Regions from separate parts of the Paenibacillus sophorae genome, predicted to be linked through region 4. Evidence: riboswitches for the same ligand, from Rfam matches in the RefSeq annotation. Region 4 holds a riboswitch; each other region holds the start of a gene.
What was found. Region 4 has a riboswitch for cobalamin ahead of metE (5-methyltetrahydropteroyltriglutamate--homocysteine S-methyltransferase). Riboswitches for the same ligand answer to the same signal wherever they lie in the genome.
Positions count from the first base shown of each region.

Region 1: it holds a riboswitch for cobalamin, as region 4 does, so the genes downstream of both, cobT (nicotinate-nucleotide--dimethylbenzimidazole phosphoribosyltransferase) here and metE (5-methyltetrahydropteroyltriglutamate--homocysteine S-methyltransferase) in region 4, are expected to answer to the same signal.
Region 2: it holds a riboswitch for cobalamin, as region 4 does, so the genes downstream of both, KP014_RS17130 (HoxN/HupN/NixA family nickel/cobalt transporter) here and metE (5-methyltetrahydropteroyltriglutamate--homocysteine S-methyltransferase) in region 4, are expected to answer to the same signal.
Region 3: it holds a riboswitch for cobalamin, as region 4 does, so the genes downstream of both, KP014_RS08055 (S-layer homology domain-containing protein) here and metE (5-methyltetrahydropteroyltriglutamate--homocysteine S-methyltransferase) in region 4, are expected to answer to the same signal.

Region 1 covers NZ_CP076607.1:2,683,046-2,687,257, forward strand. The annotation lists gene KP014_RS12625 (TetR/AcrR family transcriptional regulator) at 1-578, opposite strand, end outside; gene KP014_RS12630 (hypothetical protein) at 778-984, shown strand; gene KP014_RS12635 (hypothetical protein) at 1,038-1,364, shown strand; cobalamin riboswitch at 1,560-1,766, shown strand; gene cobT (nicotinate-nucleotide--dimethylbenzimidazole phosphoribosyltransferase) at 1,916-3,001, shown strand; gene cobJ (precorrin-3B C(17)-methyltransferase) at 3,082-4,212, shown strand, end outside.
Region 2 covers NZ_CP076607.1:3,626,016-3,630,227, reverse strand. The annotation lists gene KP014_RS17140 (ABC transporter permease) at 1-770, opposite strand, end outside; gene KP014_RS17135 (ABC transporter ATP-binding protein) at 767-1,411, opposite strand; gene KP014_RS17130 (HoxN/HupN/NixA family nickel/cobalt transporter) at 1,531-2,319, opposite strand; cobalamin riboswitch at 2,484-2,672, opposite strand; gene KP014_RS17125 (anaerobic sulfatase maturase) at 2,698-3,957, opposite strand; gene KP014_RS17120 (sugar porter family MFS transporter) at 4,172-4,212, opposite strand, start outside.
Region 3 covers NZ_CP076607.1:1,719,696-1,723,907, reverse strand. The annotation lists gene KP014_RS08055 (S-layer homology domain-containing protein) at 1-2,434, opposite strand, end outside; cobalamin riboswitch at 2,702-2,892, opposite strand; gene KP014_RS08050 (GAP1-N2 domain-containing protein) at 2,984-4,212, opposite strand, start outside.
Region 4 covers NZ_CP076607.1:4,804,437-4,808,648, reverse strand. The annotation lists gene KP014_RS23320 (serine/threonine protein kinase) at 1-837, opposite strand; gene KP014_RS23315 (undecaprenyl-diphosphate phosphatase) at 1,056-1,919, shown strand; cobalamin riboswitch at 2,014-2,217, shown strand; gene metE (5-methyltetrahydropteroyltriglutamate--homocysteine S-methyltransferase) at 2,438-4,212, shown strand, end outside.

The sequences.
Region 1 (4,212 bases), 2.1 Mb from region 4:
CCGTCCAGCAATACTTCGACTACCTTTTGCAGCAGCATCTCCCGCTGTTCATCTTTATGATCCAGCACCATCCGCGGATGGTGGAAGGAGGTGGTGGCTTCCAGCAGGAGTACAGCCACGTTTTCCGGTTCTCCGCGGATTTCTCCGGCAGCTATCGCTTTTTGAACCAGCGCCACAAGCTGCTCATTTACGTTATGCAAATGCTGTACAATAAAAGGCTTCAGCAGCTCCGCTGCCATATTGAACGATTTGTAAAGCTCAGGATCTTTTAGAACCTTCTCTTTTTTCAGTTCGTGATATTTCAGGAACCATTCGATAATCAACCGGCGCGGGGATCGTTCTTGCTGGGTTATGAGTTCCAGCGTGTTGTCCATCCGGGCTAGCCAACGTTCGGAAATGGCGTCAAGCAGAGCCGCTTTGTCGGGAAAATGATTGTAGAGAGCGGCATGGCTTACTTTCAGCTCCTTGGCGATATCCGTTAAGCGGAACTTATCGAATCCATAATAACGAATCTTTTCTTCTGTGATTTGCAAAGCCTTTTCTTTGATTTCTTCAGAAGTTAATCCAGTTTTCGGCATCGTGATTCACCCCATTTCCATTGAATTAGGCGGAAAGCCCTATTTTTATATTACAAATTACAAAAAACATAACATGTAATATGTTAGCGGTCAAGAGGAGCACAGTGTTTGATTCTTGTGGAATCCGGAGATCTGTGGAGAGTTGAAATTCAGCAAGCCAGAAGCTGGGGATTGTCCGTGCTACAGGAGAACGGAAGCTTTGCATGCAGAGGTTGATCATACAGCAGGGAGTGATACGATATACGCTGTGCTGCCTGGCATGAATGATGACGAGACGATCATTTTAAACACCCACACGGACGGTCCGAATACTTGTGAGGAAAATGGGGGAATTGCCCTGCTCGCTATGGCTAAATACTTTTCACAAATTCCTAAAGAGTGGCGCAATCGAAGGAGAAGGAACTAATAAGAAAGCAGTAGCTGGAATTACAATCGAGCGTTTGGGATGGCAATCCGGCCATGGACAGGATCTATCTGAACGCCATTCAAGGACGCACAAAAGTCCGAACCATCACCTCGAAGCCCAAAGGCAAATTTTATTTTGGAGAAGGCCAGCCTCTTTACGAAGCGAACATCCCAACGATATCCCTTGTGCCAGGACCCGATTACCTTTGTGTGGTAGGAGGCAATGGATATATTGAAAAAATAGATTTAGACCTGATGTATGAGCAGATTGAGACCTTTACCAAGGTAGTATCCGCGATTGATCATGCAAAAACGGAGGAACTAGGAACGGCGGAGCCGGCAAGTTTTAGCTTATTGGGATTACTTGTGAAAGAGGGGTGATAGGGCCGAGCACCCTCGCAATAAAAAAGTATCGGAAGAGCGCATTGTCTATACCTACACTTTGATTCGGGCGGCAAGTGCATCTCCGTTTCGATCACAACGGTTGAGCTCATCCCAACCGGGGATGGCACGAAGCTAGACTTCTCTTTAAATCTCAAGTTATAATAGGCGTATTGTAAGCATATCTTGTCTACAACAGCATATGAGTGAAAAGGTGAAACGCTGAGGCGTTTCTTAAAAGGGAAGAACGGTGAAAATCCGTCGCGGTCCCGCCACTGTAAATGGAGAGCAGGCTTAAGCCACTGTGTCAAACGGGAAGGCTTTAAGCAACCGGGTCATTATGATCTCGGTTTTTGCGTCCGATCCACAAGTCAGGAGACCTGCCTTTTTCAACAGCACGACTGACCTACGAGGATAGGAAGGGGGAGCACGCTTGTATTTCGGCGATTAACGGCACTTCTACGCTCTTTTTGTGTAGGGAGTGCTTTTTTTGTTTCTCAAATTGTTGTTACATACGTCTCTAATAGATGATAGAGGGGATTGTGATTTACGTGGAAAAATTATTGCAGGTGGTCAATCGGATTGAACGGCTGAATATTGTATCGATGCATCAAATGAGAAGACGCGTTAACAACTTAACCAAACCCTTGGGAAGTCTTGGCCGTCTGGAGGAGATCGCTGTAAGGCTTGCCGGTATAACGGGCAGCGTGGAGCCGAGTGTGGACAATAAAGCGATTATCGTGATGTGCGGCGATCATGGGGTCGTTCAGGAAGGCGTCAGCGCCTATCCGCAGGAAGTTACGGGGCTGATGATGGCGAATTTTATTCGCCAAGGCGCTGCTGTTAATGTGCTCGCACATCAAGCGGGGGCGGAGGTTCACGTTGTCGATATCGGGACTTTGCTGACAGACCTGCCGGAAGGTGTAGTGCAGCGGAAAGTTCGCCCGGGAACGGCCAATATGGCCAAAGGACCGGCAATGACCAAGGAAGAAGCGGTTGCCGCGCTTCATGTTGGGATTGATACGGCTTACGAGCTTGCTGATAAAGGGATCGAAGTGATCGGTTTAGGGGAAATGGGCATCGGCAACACGACTCCGAGCAGCGCCATGACGGCAGTGTTCACTAACCATCCGGTAGAACAGATCACCGGAAAGGGATCGGGTATCAACGACGAAGCGTTAGCCGCCAAAACGAAGGTGATCGAACAGGCGATACAGGTCAACCGGCCTAATCCGGGTGACGCTGTCGACGTGCTTGCCAAGGTAGGGGGACTCGAAATCGCCGGGCTGGTGGGTGTGATATTGGGAGCGGCGGCACGCAGGGTTCCGGTGGTTATTGACGGGGTGATTACAGGGGCTGCGGCGCTGGCTGCCTGCCGGATCGAACCACGCTGCCAGGATTACTTATTCGCTTCCCATTTGTCCGTTGAACCGGCGCACCGGATCGTTCTGGATGAGCTTGGGCTGAAGCCTGTGCTGTATCTGGACATGCGCCTTGGAGAAGGGACAGGAGCCGCACTCGCCCTGCCTGTAATCGAATCGGCCCTCCAATTGGTTGCGAAGATGGCCACATTTGAAGATCTCGGCATCCCGAGTCCGGCCCCCGAAGAAGATGAATTCGGTTTTGCGGTTCAGTGAGTCTACGAACCCGGCTTCCTCTAAGGAAAGCTTGGCGTTACGGGGATAGGATAGTTGTTTCATACAGAGGAGGCAGCACAATGGAACAGAAGAGAGGCAAACTGTTGGTGATCGGGTTTGGCCCGGGTGCTTTTGAACATATTACGGATCGTGCCCGCAGGGCTATCGAGGAAAGTGAAGTCATTATTGGCTATAACACTTATGTGGACTTGATCCGGGGCCTTCTGACCACACAGGAGATCGTAAGAACGGGCATGACGGAAGAAGTAAGCCGTGCCCAGGAAGCTGTACGGCAGGCGTATATGGGTAGGACGGTTGCGGTTATTTCCAGCGGCGACGCTGGGGTATACGGAATGGCCGGGCTAATCTATGAAGTGTTGATGGAAAAGAAATGGAATGCTGATGAAGGAGTGGAAGTAGAGGTTATTCCCGGAATATCCTCGATCAACTCCTGTGCCGCGCTCCTAGGGGCGCCAATTATGCATGATGCCTGTACGATCAGCCTGAGCGATCATTTAACCCCCTGGGACACCATCGCCAAACGTGTGGAAGCGGCGGCTGCGGCGGATTTTGTCATCGCTCTTTATAATCCGAGAAGCGGGAGACGTACCCGGCAGATCGCCGAGACTCAGCGGATTTTGCTGGGGTACCGTTCCCCGGATACGCCGGTAGGCCTGGTGAAGAGCGCTTACCGGGACCGGCAGCAGGTGGTGCTTACCACGCTCGCAGACATGCTGGAGTATGAAATAGGGATGCTCACCACGGTTATTATCGGTAACTCCTCGACGGTGGTATATGACGGCTTAATGATTACGCCGAGAGGCTACCAGCGGAAATATACGTTGGACTCGGAAGAGCAGAGACTAAGACCCAGCGAGCGTCTTCAAGTAGCGGCGGAGCCGTGGTCTCTGGGGGCGAAGGAACAGGCCGGAGAGAGCGGTGAAGCAGGGTCCGTCCAGCCTGATTTCCCGGCACCCGCCTCATACAGTGCGGGTTCGTTCAGCCCTCTTGAAGCGGCTATGGAGGCGCTGCAAATCCTCGAGGCCAAAGGCATCGTCTCCGGGGGCTACGCGGGTTCCGCCCCGTCTGCCGCCGCGAACCCGTCCGCCCCATCTGCCGCCGGAAATCTGAACGCTCTTTTTGAGGTGGGAGTGGCGCCGGGCATCGCGAACAAGAAATTCACCGCCCATCAAATGGCGTTGCTTGCGGAA
Region 2 (4,212 bases), 1.2 Mb from region 4:
AGCTGGCTGCGGTGGTTAAAGAATGTACGGTAGCCGAGCTGTACGAAAAGTATTACGGATAACGAGACGCTCCCGACAATACCCAGCATAATAGCTATCTGGTATTCGACGGCTACGATTGGCGATGTTCCGGACAAGATTTGTCCCGTCATCATTCCAGGTAAGAACACGATACCCATACCGACCATCGAATTAATGGTGGGCAGCATAGCGGAATCGAATGCCTGGTTGACAATTTCCCGCGCGGCCATTTTCGGTGTTGCCCCAAGCATGAGCGCCGCCTCCACTTTATCTTTTTGGCCGTGCATGCCTTCGGTCAGGGAATTCACGCCTAACGCGATCCCTGTCATCGAATTGCCAACAATCATCCCAGCTATTGGAATGACATACCTTGGTTCGTACCAGGGCGCCAGCTGCAAGACGATGAAAATAAAATAGAGAAGGCTGACCAAAATCCCGGAAGTCATCGAAAATGCAATGCTTCGTTTCATGGCTTTGGACAGTTTTCCTTTTGCCCGTTTATTAATCGTCCGGATAGAAAACACAAGCATAACAGCCACAAGCAGCAAGGTATACACCGGATGAGCGTGCCCAAATACGTATACCAGCAGGTACCCGACCAGAATGAGCTGAAGGGTCATTCGAGCTGTTGCGATCAATATCTCCTTTTCACGCGGGATACCTTTAATTCTGACGATTACAATCAGAAGAATCACGAACAAATAGGCTGCGGCCAGCTGCCAAAATAATAAATCAATCGTTCCGTTCACTCAACATCCCTCCCGTTCCCCTGCGGCACTCCATTTTTCATTTCAATAACAAAATCGGCGTATGTATCGGCAATGTAACGGGAATGCGTAATCATGACGAGTGTCTTGCCGTTTTCACGAATGAATGTGGTCAATCTCTGCATTACCGTATCCGCAGTGTCTTCATCCAGTGCTGAAGTCGGTTCATCCAGAAGGAGCGCCATCGGATTCATCACAATAGCCCTTGCAAGGGCTAAACGCTGCTTTTCCCCGCCTGAGAGATCCTCCGCATTTTGTTCCATATCTTTCTCCAGACTGGCGAGATGAAGCGCCTCCTCCAATTGTTCATTGGATGCTTCAGGCTTACCGGCAAAAGACAAACCGATCTGCAGGTTATCTCTTATCGTCCCTTTGAACGTGATCGTGGCTTGCGGCACCATCACCGCACCTCTCCTCCACTGGGTGGGGTCCATTTCACTCGAAAGATGTTGACCCAGCCAAATCTCGCCTTCATCCGGGCTGTCCAACTGGTTCAACAACCGAAGCAAGGTTGTCTTTCCGCTGCCGCTCTCACCTACAATGCAGGTTATTCTCTTTGCAGGTATCGTTAAGTCTGTGATGGACAGAACCCCTCTGGCTTTTACTCCCTTTAACCGGAACATCGTCGCCCTCTCCTTTTGGCCATGCGGTCACTCGTTGATTATCGATATCGAAATTCATTATTGATGGTACTCAAATAGCCGCGAAGCGTCAAACCTTGCAAAATAAATAAGTGGATTCATCAACGGACTGTCTTTAACTTCGCTCGCACATTAACAAGGACAAAGCAAAGAAGTAAGAATAAGAAAATAATAATCCCTACGATTTCGAAATCAAGTTCTGCCCAAGGATTAAAGTAAGTGAATGCCTGATAGAAAGAAACACCATAAGCGAGCGCAACAATCACCCATCCAATGATTCTTGAAGCCGATTGCCCCAAACTGCTTGATTGGTTCATCATTCTGAACGTAATTAGAGAATCGATGGTATCGGTAATCATCATTCCAAGCATAAAAATAAGTCCCAGAATTAGAGGCATGTATGTGAATGAATTGCCGGCGGCTGCTAGTGCCCAAACAGACGTTTGACTAATGGTCTCGGCAGCCAGTGCGAAGATCCCTCCTACTAAAATAATTAAAAATGGATTTGTTGTTCCCCGCGCAACATTCGAAATAAACTTCCCTTTAATCCCCTTAAGTTTAAATTCCTCATTTTTAAATTTGGAACGCATTAGATTAATAATATTTATGGTTCCAATGATAAATAGGGATATGATTGATACCCAGGTTGCAAAGGTATCAAAGTACTCAGGAAATCTAAAATTTTGGGTAAACATTCCGAGAATTGTCGCCATACCAGCCACGACTGCTCCATGACCAAATGAAAACAGTGTACCTACAAAGCGGGCGATCGGGCTGCCCATCCGCCAATTGTAACGGGTTTGTCCATCAATAAAAGCTAAATGATCCGCATCCAGTCCATGACGTAGACCCAGCACAAAAACAAGAAGTATAAGCGATATCGTTGACATTGATGATTCCCTCTTTCTTAATCCTATTTTTTCACACAAAAAAAGCCCCGGGGCAACCTTTGCAGATTCGGGACTTACCAATGGGAACGTTTATAAACGACATGTTTAGCAGAGCTAAAATGCGAGTTCATGTTTCGTCACCACTCCTTTTCTCCGAAGGCATGATTGGTGTGCACATCCAGGTAGGTCTTCTGGCTTCCGTATCATTGCCTGCCTTCTGTCTTCCCCAGACTTGCTGCTGAGTGACATAAAAGAAGGAGGCTCCTCGGTTACAGCGGCGGGACCGCTCGGGATTTTCACCCGATTCCCTGTTACCCCTTGATCTCGCAAGGGCACCTGGTTGCAATATATGAAATTAATCTGATTTTAATTCTAAAATCAGACTGTGACCAGTCCCAAGCAGCACTGCTTATATTTCTTGCCGCTGCCGCAGGCGCAAGGATCGTTGCGGTCTGGGAGCTTTCCTTTTAAGTAAATCTGCACGTTTTGGCAGAACAGGTTGCTTCTGACGCTGTCTCCAAGCTGCTTCATCCGCTCGTCTGCATATGCATAAATCTCCTTATAGCTGGCGCAAAAATAATCTCTGCCCTTGGCCTCTAGCTCCGCTCCCCATTCCCGGTTGCGCGGGCAACCGCCATGACAGAGACGTTTCCATTCGCAGCTCCGGCATCCCTCCGGCAGCGTAGGCTTCATCCCAAGAAATCGATTGTACAACGGATGCTTCAAAATGTCTTCAATGGAGTGTGTTGCCACGTTGCCGATTTTCCATTCAGGAGAAATGTAAAAGTCGCACGGATAGGCGTCTCCGTTCTGCTCTAGAATAATCGTGGTCGGGCACTCGGCTCGATGAATGCACAGCTCTGCCTCCCGATTCGTATAACCGGCCAGCATGTTGTCAAAAAAACGCACGGAAACCCGCGGATTCCCTCCGTTATACCAATAATCGAAGGCTTCACGCAAAAATCGGCCGTATTCCGCAGGCGTAATATCGTAAACACCCGGCTTGTCCGGCTCCTGCGACCGGAAATCCATGCAAGGAATGAACTGGACGTAGCTGAAGCCTTCCTGTTCAAAGAAAGCCATGATCTCGGCAGCATTACCTACATTGCCTTTGTGAATGACGGACAATATATTGAAATCCACGTTATGCCGCCGTAATTGCTCGATCCCCTTCATTACCCGGTGAAAGCTGCCCTGCCCGCGCGAGTCCACCCGCCGCGCGTCATGAATAGCTTCAGGACCGTCCAGACTTACGCCGACCAGAAAATTGTATTTTTTAAAAAAAGCCGCCCAGCGGTCGTTAATCAACGTCCCGTTCGTCTGAATGGAATTGCCGATGCTTGTCCCTTTCGGAGCATAACGAGCCTGAAGCGATACAACCTCCTCAAAGAAATCCAGACCCGCGAGCAGCGGCTCCCCTCCCTGCCAGGCAAAGGAAGCCGCTCCCCGTGACCGGGCCATATATTCTTTAATGAATTTTTCCAGAATGGCGGAATCAATCCGGTTGATCTTGGGTCCCGGCTTGCCGCCACATGTACTGTAGTAGCAGTAATCACAGGCCAGGTTGCAGTCCTCCGAAACCGTCTTCCACATCACGCCTATATGCCGATGTTCCAGTGTTAAGCCCCCGCAGCCCATGTGTTCTCACCCTCCTAGTCTCTACCACCCGAAAAAAAGAGACGTATTCCATAGATTCATGGAATGACGTCTCCGAAGTTCCGGTCAACATTATTCGACAGCCCGTTTAATTCCAATTTATTTACTCGGTTATCACGGTGTCTTGAATATTAACCTCAGGATATTAATTTGTCAACTTCTATTTTTTTAATTTGTTATTTCCACCGCTGTTCTGTCAACGGGATACCGGTTGTTTCAAGCTTATGCTTGGCTTTT
Region 3 (4,212 bases), 2.8 Mb from region 4:
CAATCGAATAGACGTATACGCCCCCCGAACTTGTCCGTGCCCCTACTTTGCCGCTGCCAAGCATCCGGAGAAGCAGACTATAAGGAGTATCCCCCGTACCCAGAGTAACGGAAGTTCTTGGAAGAATCGTTCCTTTTACAGTATCGCCAACAACGGAAATAGTTGCCTCGGAAACCGCCTGCGGCGCGGAAATGGCCAGCTGCTGCGTATACCGCACCAAGCTTGGCGCACCGCCTGCCTGATAACCAGTCACTTCGATTGTATAGCTACCGGCCGATAGGCCGCTGAAGGAAGCGATGCCCTGGTCATTCGTTGCCGCCGTCTGTCCGCCAACACTTACCTTCGCGCCGACAGCCGGTGAAGTAACAGGATCAGAACTGAAGGTTGCGTTATTCCACACCCATTGAACTTGAGTGACTCTTACCGTAAAAGCCTGCCCCGGCTGAGGCTGCGAAGGCGAAAGTTCCAAATATTGGACAACCTGGGTCGAGTATCCTCCGTAATAGACCAGCACCTTATCCGTAGCCCTGAGCTCAAAGTCGCTGATGCCGACGCTCGGATAGATCCACTGGCCGCCGCGCTGAACGACAAACGACCACCAGTTGTTCATGTCGCCGCTGATTCCGCCTATGCCGCTGATAAAGCTGCCGAATGACGATTGCGTAATATCCAGCGCAATATGATTGGCATCAGCCAGCCTTTGCAGCGCCTCAAGCGCATTGGACGCGCCTACCGGGCCTTCTGCGAGCGTTCCCTGCGGCCCTTCTACCGATAAAGACACTGGCACTTCCTTCGGCAAAACCGTAACAGACCCGGTGTAGCGCACGACAGTCGGCGCGGCGTTGTCCTGGTAGCCGGTAATTTGGAGTGTCTGGGTTCCAGGCGTCAGATCGGTTCCAAAAGACGCTGTGCCCTGATCGTTCGTAACAGCCGTTTTGCCGCCGATGGAAACGGTAACCCCGGAAGCCGCCGCGACTACGGGATTTCCGTCCCAGTCCCATGTCTTTTTATTAACCGTTACTTCAAGAGGCTTGCCTTCCTTAGGCTGAAGCGGCAAAAATGTTACGGAATCCACCAGTTGAGTGACGCTGTAATCTCCGTAGTAAATATAGAGCCGATCCCCGTCCTGAAGCGCAAAGTCGTTAATGGCGCTGTAACCGCTGACCCACTGAGTACCGCGCTGAACGATGTAGTTCCAGCCGTCATAGCCTCCATACTTCTTCTCTCGGATACCGGCTATCTCGCTAATATAGGTGCCGTATTGGCTTGTTTTGCTGACAACCGCAATTCCCTTGGCTTCCGCCAGCTTGTTCAACGCATCCAAAGCGCTGCCGCCGTACACACTGCCCTCGCCCAAGGACGCCGTCGGCCCTTCGATGGCTACACTCACATGGACAAGCGGATGCACAGCCGGCGGATGATCGATAAAATCATACAGGTTGCTGTCGCCGCCGCTGCTGAATAGGTTGTAGGCGACCAACGCCTGCAGCGCCTGCTCCGTTGCCAGAGCGTTGCTTCCTTCACCCAGCATATGGGCGAAGCTTCCGTCCGCCGCCCTAAAGCTCATCAAGCGGCTGATCAGATTGCCGCCGTTCTTGGTGAAGCCGGAACCGGCCGGATCAACACCATATGATGTCAGCCCGATAATGGCCTGCGATACGCTTTCACTGCTGTCTCCATAGCCTCCGTGGGTCGTATTCTGCTGAGCGGACAGCCACTGTACGGCTCTTTCCCCCGCAGTGGCAGCAGCGGACTCACTCTTGTATGGAGACAGGGCGGCCAAAGCCATTGCCGTGGTATCAGGCCCGCTTGGTCCTCCTGCATTAAGAGGGAATCCTCCATCAACATTTTGTGCGGAAAGAATCTCTTGAACCAGTTTATCTCTGGTCCATTTTGCATCGGAAGGCACCATATAGCTGCCGGAATCCAGTGCGATTAGGCCGTAGATGGGATTGTTCAGGCTTTGCCCGGACATTCCTTCGTTGTTATAAATGGCCGCAATCAGGTTGCTGCCGGCGAAATTCGCCGGGTCCTGGCCGATTGCTTTAACTGCCAGAGCGATTCGGGCGTAATCCGTTACCGAGGAGAAATTCCCCCCTGCGTTCTTTACTCTATTCTGAAGCTCGGCCCCGTAAGAATCCGGCACTTTATACCCGGCCTGGGCCAAGCCGATCGCCTGCCATTCCGAGGCGACGCCCTGCTTCAGAATATACTCCGCCGCAGAATAAACGGCATCCGTTACGCTGACCGACTGTGATGATGAAGCCGCGTCCGCAGCGTTCAAGGCATCCGTTACGCCCTCTTCCTGGTAACCGGCAGCCGCCGTCTCGGCAAGAGCCCGTCCAGCCGGAGCAAACGGCACGCCCAGCAATGAGAAAATCATCAATAAGGACATTCCCAGCGCAAACATTTTGGAAGAAATCCTGCTCTTCATTACTCAACCTCTTTCTCTTGAATTTGTGGGAGTCTCCCAAGTAAGAAGAAACGCCTGACGGCGTCTTTTCAAGACGCAGGTACGTTTCTCGTAAAAATATAAGACCAAACGATAGGCGTGAAGCTTATAAAGTCTTATATTTCAAAAAAAGACCGCCCCAAAGAGGGACGGTCTTTCAGTAAATCGGGCCGGAACCGATGCCTTCAATCATCCTTAGCATCAGCCGCGCGCAAATGTCCGCGTGTCCTCACCCCCCGAAGGACACCCGGGCCTTGACTAGAAAAGGCAGGTCTCCTGGCTCATGCCTCACCGCTCCCTCTCGCCTTCCCGTTCTACGAGAACAGTGGCAGATTTCAGAGGATCGCTCCGCATATACAGTGGCGGGACCGCGCCGGACTCCAACCGGCTTCCCTTTTAAGCGGGCTTTCAAGACCCGCACCTTTTTAAGAATATATTAAATTTTCGACAATCTTTATCATATCGGTTATCGGAGGGGTTGTCCATACATTGCCAGCCATTCAAGCGTAAAAATAAACGGGAAGCTCATCGTTATTCCGCCGCCGGGCTCGCGCTTATGGGAGCCGCCGGAGATGATGCCGGACGCGGATCATCCATCAGGACCAGCGTGTAGTCTTCGGCCTCGATCATGCTTCCGGCAGACAGCTCCGGAGAAGAAACCAGCGTTACCTTCACCTGGTAAGGTGCTGGTCCTGACGGTGCGGGGCCATTATCGGCCGGGACCGGGGATACCGGCGCGCTAGAAGCGGCAAGCGGCTCTCCTGACGGTGAAGGCGAACCGGCTGCTCCGGCCGCATCTTCCATAGAATCCGTTGGAGCAGCCGAAGCCGGCGAAGACGCTCCGCCGGATGCCGTTCCTTCCGGATGGGTCTCTAAGTCCGCCGGATTTCCATCCGTTCCATTCCCGCCCGTTCCACCGTTTCCATCCACCGCCGTTCCCGTAACGCCTGCAGCGCCGGAATCCCCCGCGTCCGCGGTGCCCGAAGGAGCTGGGGATCCCGGAGCCCCACAGCTATGGTCCAGACCGCCAACTTTATATATGACAGCTTCTCCTGTTCCGGAATCCACTTTAATCTCGGCAGGGTTAAACTCTCGGCAGGCGTCAGCAGAGGCGAAGGCGAACATCAGCGAGCTTCCGCCCTTACCGTCGCCAGACTCAAGATAAGCGGCAGCTTCAGGATAACTCACGTTCCCCGTCCCCTGCGAAGGCGAAGGCTGCGGCGAGGCTGCCGGAGCGGCCTCGTCTCCGCTGCCTTTCAGTAAGCTGGCGGCCAGAACTCCGGCAATTACCAGAACGATGACGGCCGCGCCGAAGATCATCAGCCGAGACGGGCTGCGGCGCACCCACCGCGCCAGCGGCGGGGCCAACTGCGACCGGGCTTCGCCGTAGACGCTTTGAAGAGCCGGTCTGGCTGCGGCCATATAATTTTTACGAAAATCGCGGTTCTTGAAAGCTTCACGGTCATGGCCCGCAAAATACTTCAGAATAGCCCGCCGATAGCCCGGATGAAGCTTCTTGGAGGAAATGGAAAATAGCGGACTATCCTGCGACCAGGCCAAAAAGCGGTACACCGCCTCTTTATCGCCATCCGCTTTGCGGCGGACATGCTCCAGCAGCGCGTCGTACTCCAGCGGCCCTCCCTCGCGGGAACGGCTGTGGTAGAAGGCAAGCGGCAGGCGGGCGAATGGCTCTGCCCCCCGGCCCTCCTTCAGCCAGCGCCGTCCGAGCAGCTGCACATCGTCCATCTCCTGCGGGGACA
Region 4 (4,212 bases):
TCAATGAGATCGGCCGCGAAAGTCCATATCGGATAATGCCTGCTGGACATCCTGAATGAACTCCTGCGTTTCCGTGTATGGATTCGATTCCTCGTTAAGCAGTCTCAGCAGTATGTGCCGCACCCCCGCCGTAAGCTCCAGCTCTTCTGACCAGCTGCGCTCGCCGCCGCCCGGCGTGGGGGTAAACCCTGAATACAGCATAAAGAGCATAAGATGTCCGATGTCGTGCAAATCCGATTGTTTGGACGCGGGCATGCGCTTCGGCAGTCCGTCTTTATCCCGCTCCGCTTCGCCGTCATTACTCGGGCTTTCGTCCCCGATCCGGCGGGCCAGACCGAAATCGATCAAATAGATATCATCCCCCCGGAGTATGATGTTGGGAATGCGTAAATCAAGGTGCACGAAGCCGCGTTCATGCACATGGTTTACCCGTTCCATCAAGCTCAAGACGAAGCGCAGGGTGTCTTTTTCCCCAAATATGCATCCCTGCTCGAAAATCAGCTGCTCCAATGTATAACCTTCAATATAATCGGTAACCAGCCAAGCAGAACCCATCTCCTCAAAATAATCTCTGCAGGCCGGGATATAGGGATGATCCAGCTGCATAAGGATATCCCGTTCCCGCTTCAGCATCTGCTTTCCAGTATCCCGCTTGCTCGGTTTGGCCTGCTTGACGGCCACCTGGCGTCTCTCCAGTTTATCCAGGCAGCGGTAAGCCAGCCCGTAGCTTCCCATGCCGATCCGCGAGAGCACCTCGTAACGCTGTCCGATCAGCTCCCCTTTCTCCCTGGGGTAATCCCTCCAGGCAGATATGAATGCGCGCAGGCGTGCAAGCAATGGACATCCTCCCAACATTATTCCGTCATGTGTAATCTATTCCTTCATTATTGCATATTTACCTGGGGCATTCGCAAGTCTGGAAGTCAGATGACAAGAGAGTGCGTTAGAGTTTCTTGCTTGAAAAATAGGGCTGCAAGTTTCAGAAATTACGTCCGGTGTTTAAGCAACAGTATAAAGAAAAAATATTGAAATCTAATCATTGAGGAGGCGTAAGCTTGGATCTGCTAGCCATTATTAAAGCCATCGTACTTGGTCTGGTTGAAGGCCTGACCGAATTCGCCCCAGTATCCTCTACAGGGCATATGATTATTGTCGATGATATGTGGTTGAAATCGCAGGAATTTCTCGGAAAATACACGGCTAATACATTTAAAGTCGTGATCCAGCTCGGTTCAATCCTTGCGGTTGTCGTCATTTTCAGGAATCGCTTTATTGATTTGCTCGGACTGAAACGCTTCAGCCGCGGCTCGCTTGAACCGGTCCCGGACGGCCAGCCGGCGCAGATAGAGACCGGGGGCCGTCTGAAGCTTGGGCAGGTTATTGCAGGTCTAATTCCAGCCGGTCTGCTAGGAATGTTATTCGAAGATTATATTGATGAATATTTGTTCTCGACATCAACTGTGCTGATCGGTCTTGTAATTGGCGCCGTATTTATGATCTGCGCGGATTTATTTGCTCCGAAGCGCGTCAGGACGCAGAGTGTTGACCAGATTACATACAGGCAAGCGCTTGCGGTGGGCTTGATCCAGTGTTTCTCTCTCTGGCCCGGCTTCTCCCGCTCCGGCTCGACGATTTCGGGAGGCGTCCTTCTTGGCCTGAGCCACCGGGCCGCCGCTGACTTCACCTTTATTATGGCCGTGCCGATCATGGCCGGCGCAAGCCTGATCTCGCTTTACAAGAACTGGCAGTATTTTACGCTGGATGCGTTGCCGTTCTTTATCGCCGGATTTATCAGCGCCTTCGTATTCGCGCTGCTGTCGATGCGGTTCTTTCTGAAGCTGATCAACCGGATCAAGCTGCTGCCGTTCGCAATCTACCGCATCGTGCTGGCCGCCCTGGTCTATATTATTTTCTTTTAACCGGTTATCAGGTATCGATATAACCAGAACCCCTGTCTCCTATTGCGGGCCGCAGGGTCTTGCCGTAACATAAAAGTTGTACTCATCAACCATTCACTAAATAACGGAAACAGGTGCTTGCCGGAATAGAGAGTTCCGGAGCTTAAAAGGGAAGCTCGGTGCAAAGCCGACGCGGTCCCGCCACTGTAACGGAAGAGTCTTTCGGCCCTTTATGCCACTGTCAGCCCAGCGCTGACGGGAAGGCCGCTGATGACGATGACGCCGCAGCCAGGAGACCTGCCTGTTTCGACGCACTGCTGAACCTACGGGAGATAGGGAGGTGTTGGATCGCAAACGTGATATTAACGTAGGCGTCTTTCCTCTTGCGCTTTTAAGGAAGGACGCCTTTTTGTTGGATCGTTTATGGGAAAAAGGAAGCGGGCCTTCCGAGGTGGATAAGATATTACTTCCTTAAACAACGGAATATGATGTTTTGTGAAAGATTACAGTAGGATAAGTCGAATAGGAGGAGCATGGAAATGACAACTCAAGTAAAAATAAGCAATCTCGGATATCCAAGAATCGGCGCGAACCGGGAATGGAAAAAAGCGCTGGAGGCTTACTGGGCGGGACGAACCCAGGAGGAACAGCTGCGGGCGGAAATGGACCGCATTCAGCTGGATAATCTGCGCAAGCAGCAGGAGGCGGGCATCGATCTGATTCCTGTCGGGGATTTCACGTATTACGATCATGTGCTGGATACGGCAGTCATGTTCGGTATTGTGCCGCCCAGGTACCGGTATGAAGATGGACCTGCCGGACTGGATTTGTATTTTGCGATGGCACGGGGTAATTCCCGGGCGGCGGCATGCGAAATGACGAAATGGTTCAATACGAATTACCATTACATCGTGCCGGAGATTGGGGATCTTACACCTGTTCTAACAGAGAACAAACCGCTTGCCGCATACCGGTTCGCTAAAAAGCAGGCAGGCATTGACGGCAAGCCCGTGGTCATTGGACTCTATACATTCCTGAAACTGTCCAAGGGCTTTGCCCTATCGGAAATCCGCAGTTTGGCCCAGCGCTTTCTGCCGGTCTATGTGCAGCTGTTGCAGGAGCTGGAGCGGGAGGGGGCGGCTTGGGTTCAAATAGATGAACCTGCTGTGGTGACCGGACTGCGGGAAGAGGATATTGAGCTTCTAAGCGATATTTATAGCGAGCTTCATTCCGCTGTTCCGGGTCTTTCCATTATGCTGCAGACATACTTTGAGTCCGCCGAGCCGCTTGAAGCCCTGCTTAAACTGCCGGTGCAGGGAATCGGACTCGATTTTGTACACGACAGCGGGGCCAATCTGGAAGCGATTGAGCGCCTGAGCTGGCCGGGGGATAAGACGCTTGGAGCCGGAGTGATCGACGGGCGCGGGATTTGGCGCTGCGACCCGGACGATAAGCTGGCGCTGGCTCAGCGCCTGGCTGCCCTTGTCCCGGAGGGCAAGCTGATTTTGCAGCCATCCAGCAGCCTGCTGCATGTGCCTGTGACGGTGCGCAGCGAGGAGAAGCTGAAGCAGGAGGTGCGGAACGCGCTGGCCTTTGCCGATGAGAAGCTGGCAGAGCTTGCGCTGCTGAAACGGGCGCTGCTTGAAGGCCGTGACGCCGCCGGGGCTTCGTTAGCCGAGACGCAGGCTGCGCTGGCCGCCTTCCGCAAACTGCCCGAGCGCAGCCGCGCGGACGTGGCAGAGCTTGAACGCGGCTTGACGGAGCTGCCTGACCGGCGGAGTCCGGCCTATGCCGAGCGGGCGAAGCGCCAGCAGGACAAGTGGCGTCTGCCGTTGCTGCCGACAACGACAATCGGCAGCTTTCCGCAGACGCCGGAAGTCCGGCAGGCGCGGCTGAAATGGCGCAAGGGCGAGTTGAGCCAGGAAGTCTATGACGACTTTATCCACCGGCAAATTGTGGACGCCATCGCTCTTCAGGAGAACATCGGTCTGGATGTTCTGGTGCACGGCGAATTTGAACGGACAGATATGGTGGAGTTCTTCGGGGAGAAGCTGGATGGATTTCTGTTCACGCAGAATGGCTGGGTGCAATCCTACGGTTCCCGCTGCGTCAAGCCGCCGGTCATTTACGCCGATGTCGCTTTCACCGAACCGATGACCGTCAAGGAAAGCGTTTATGCGCAATCTTTGACGAAGCTTCCGGTAAAGGGCATGCTGACCGGGCCGGTCACGATTCTGAACTGGTCATTCGTTCGCGACGATCTAAGCCGGGAGCGGGTAGCGAACCAGATTGCGCTTGCGCTGCGGCAGGAGGT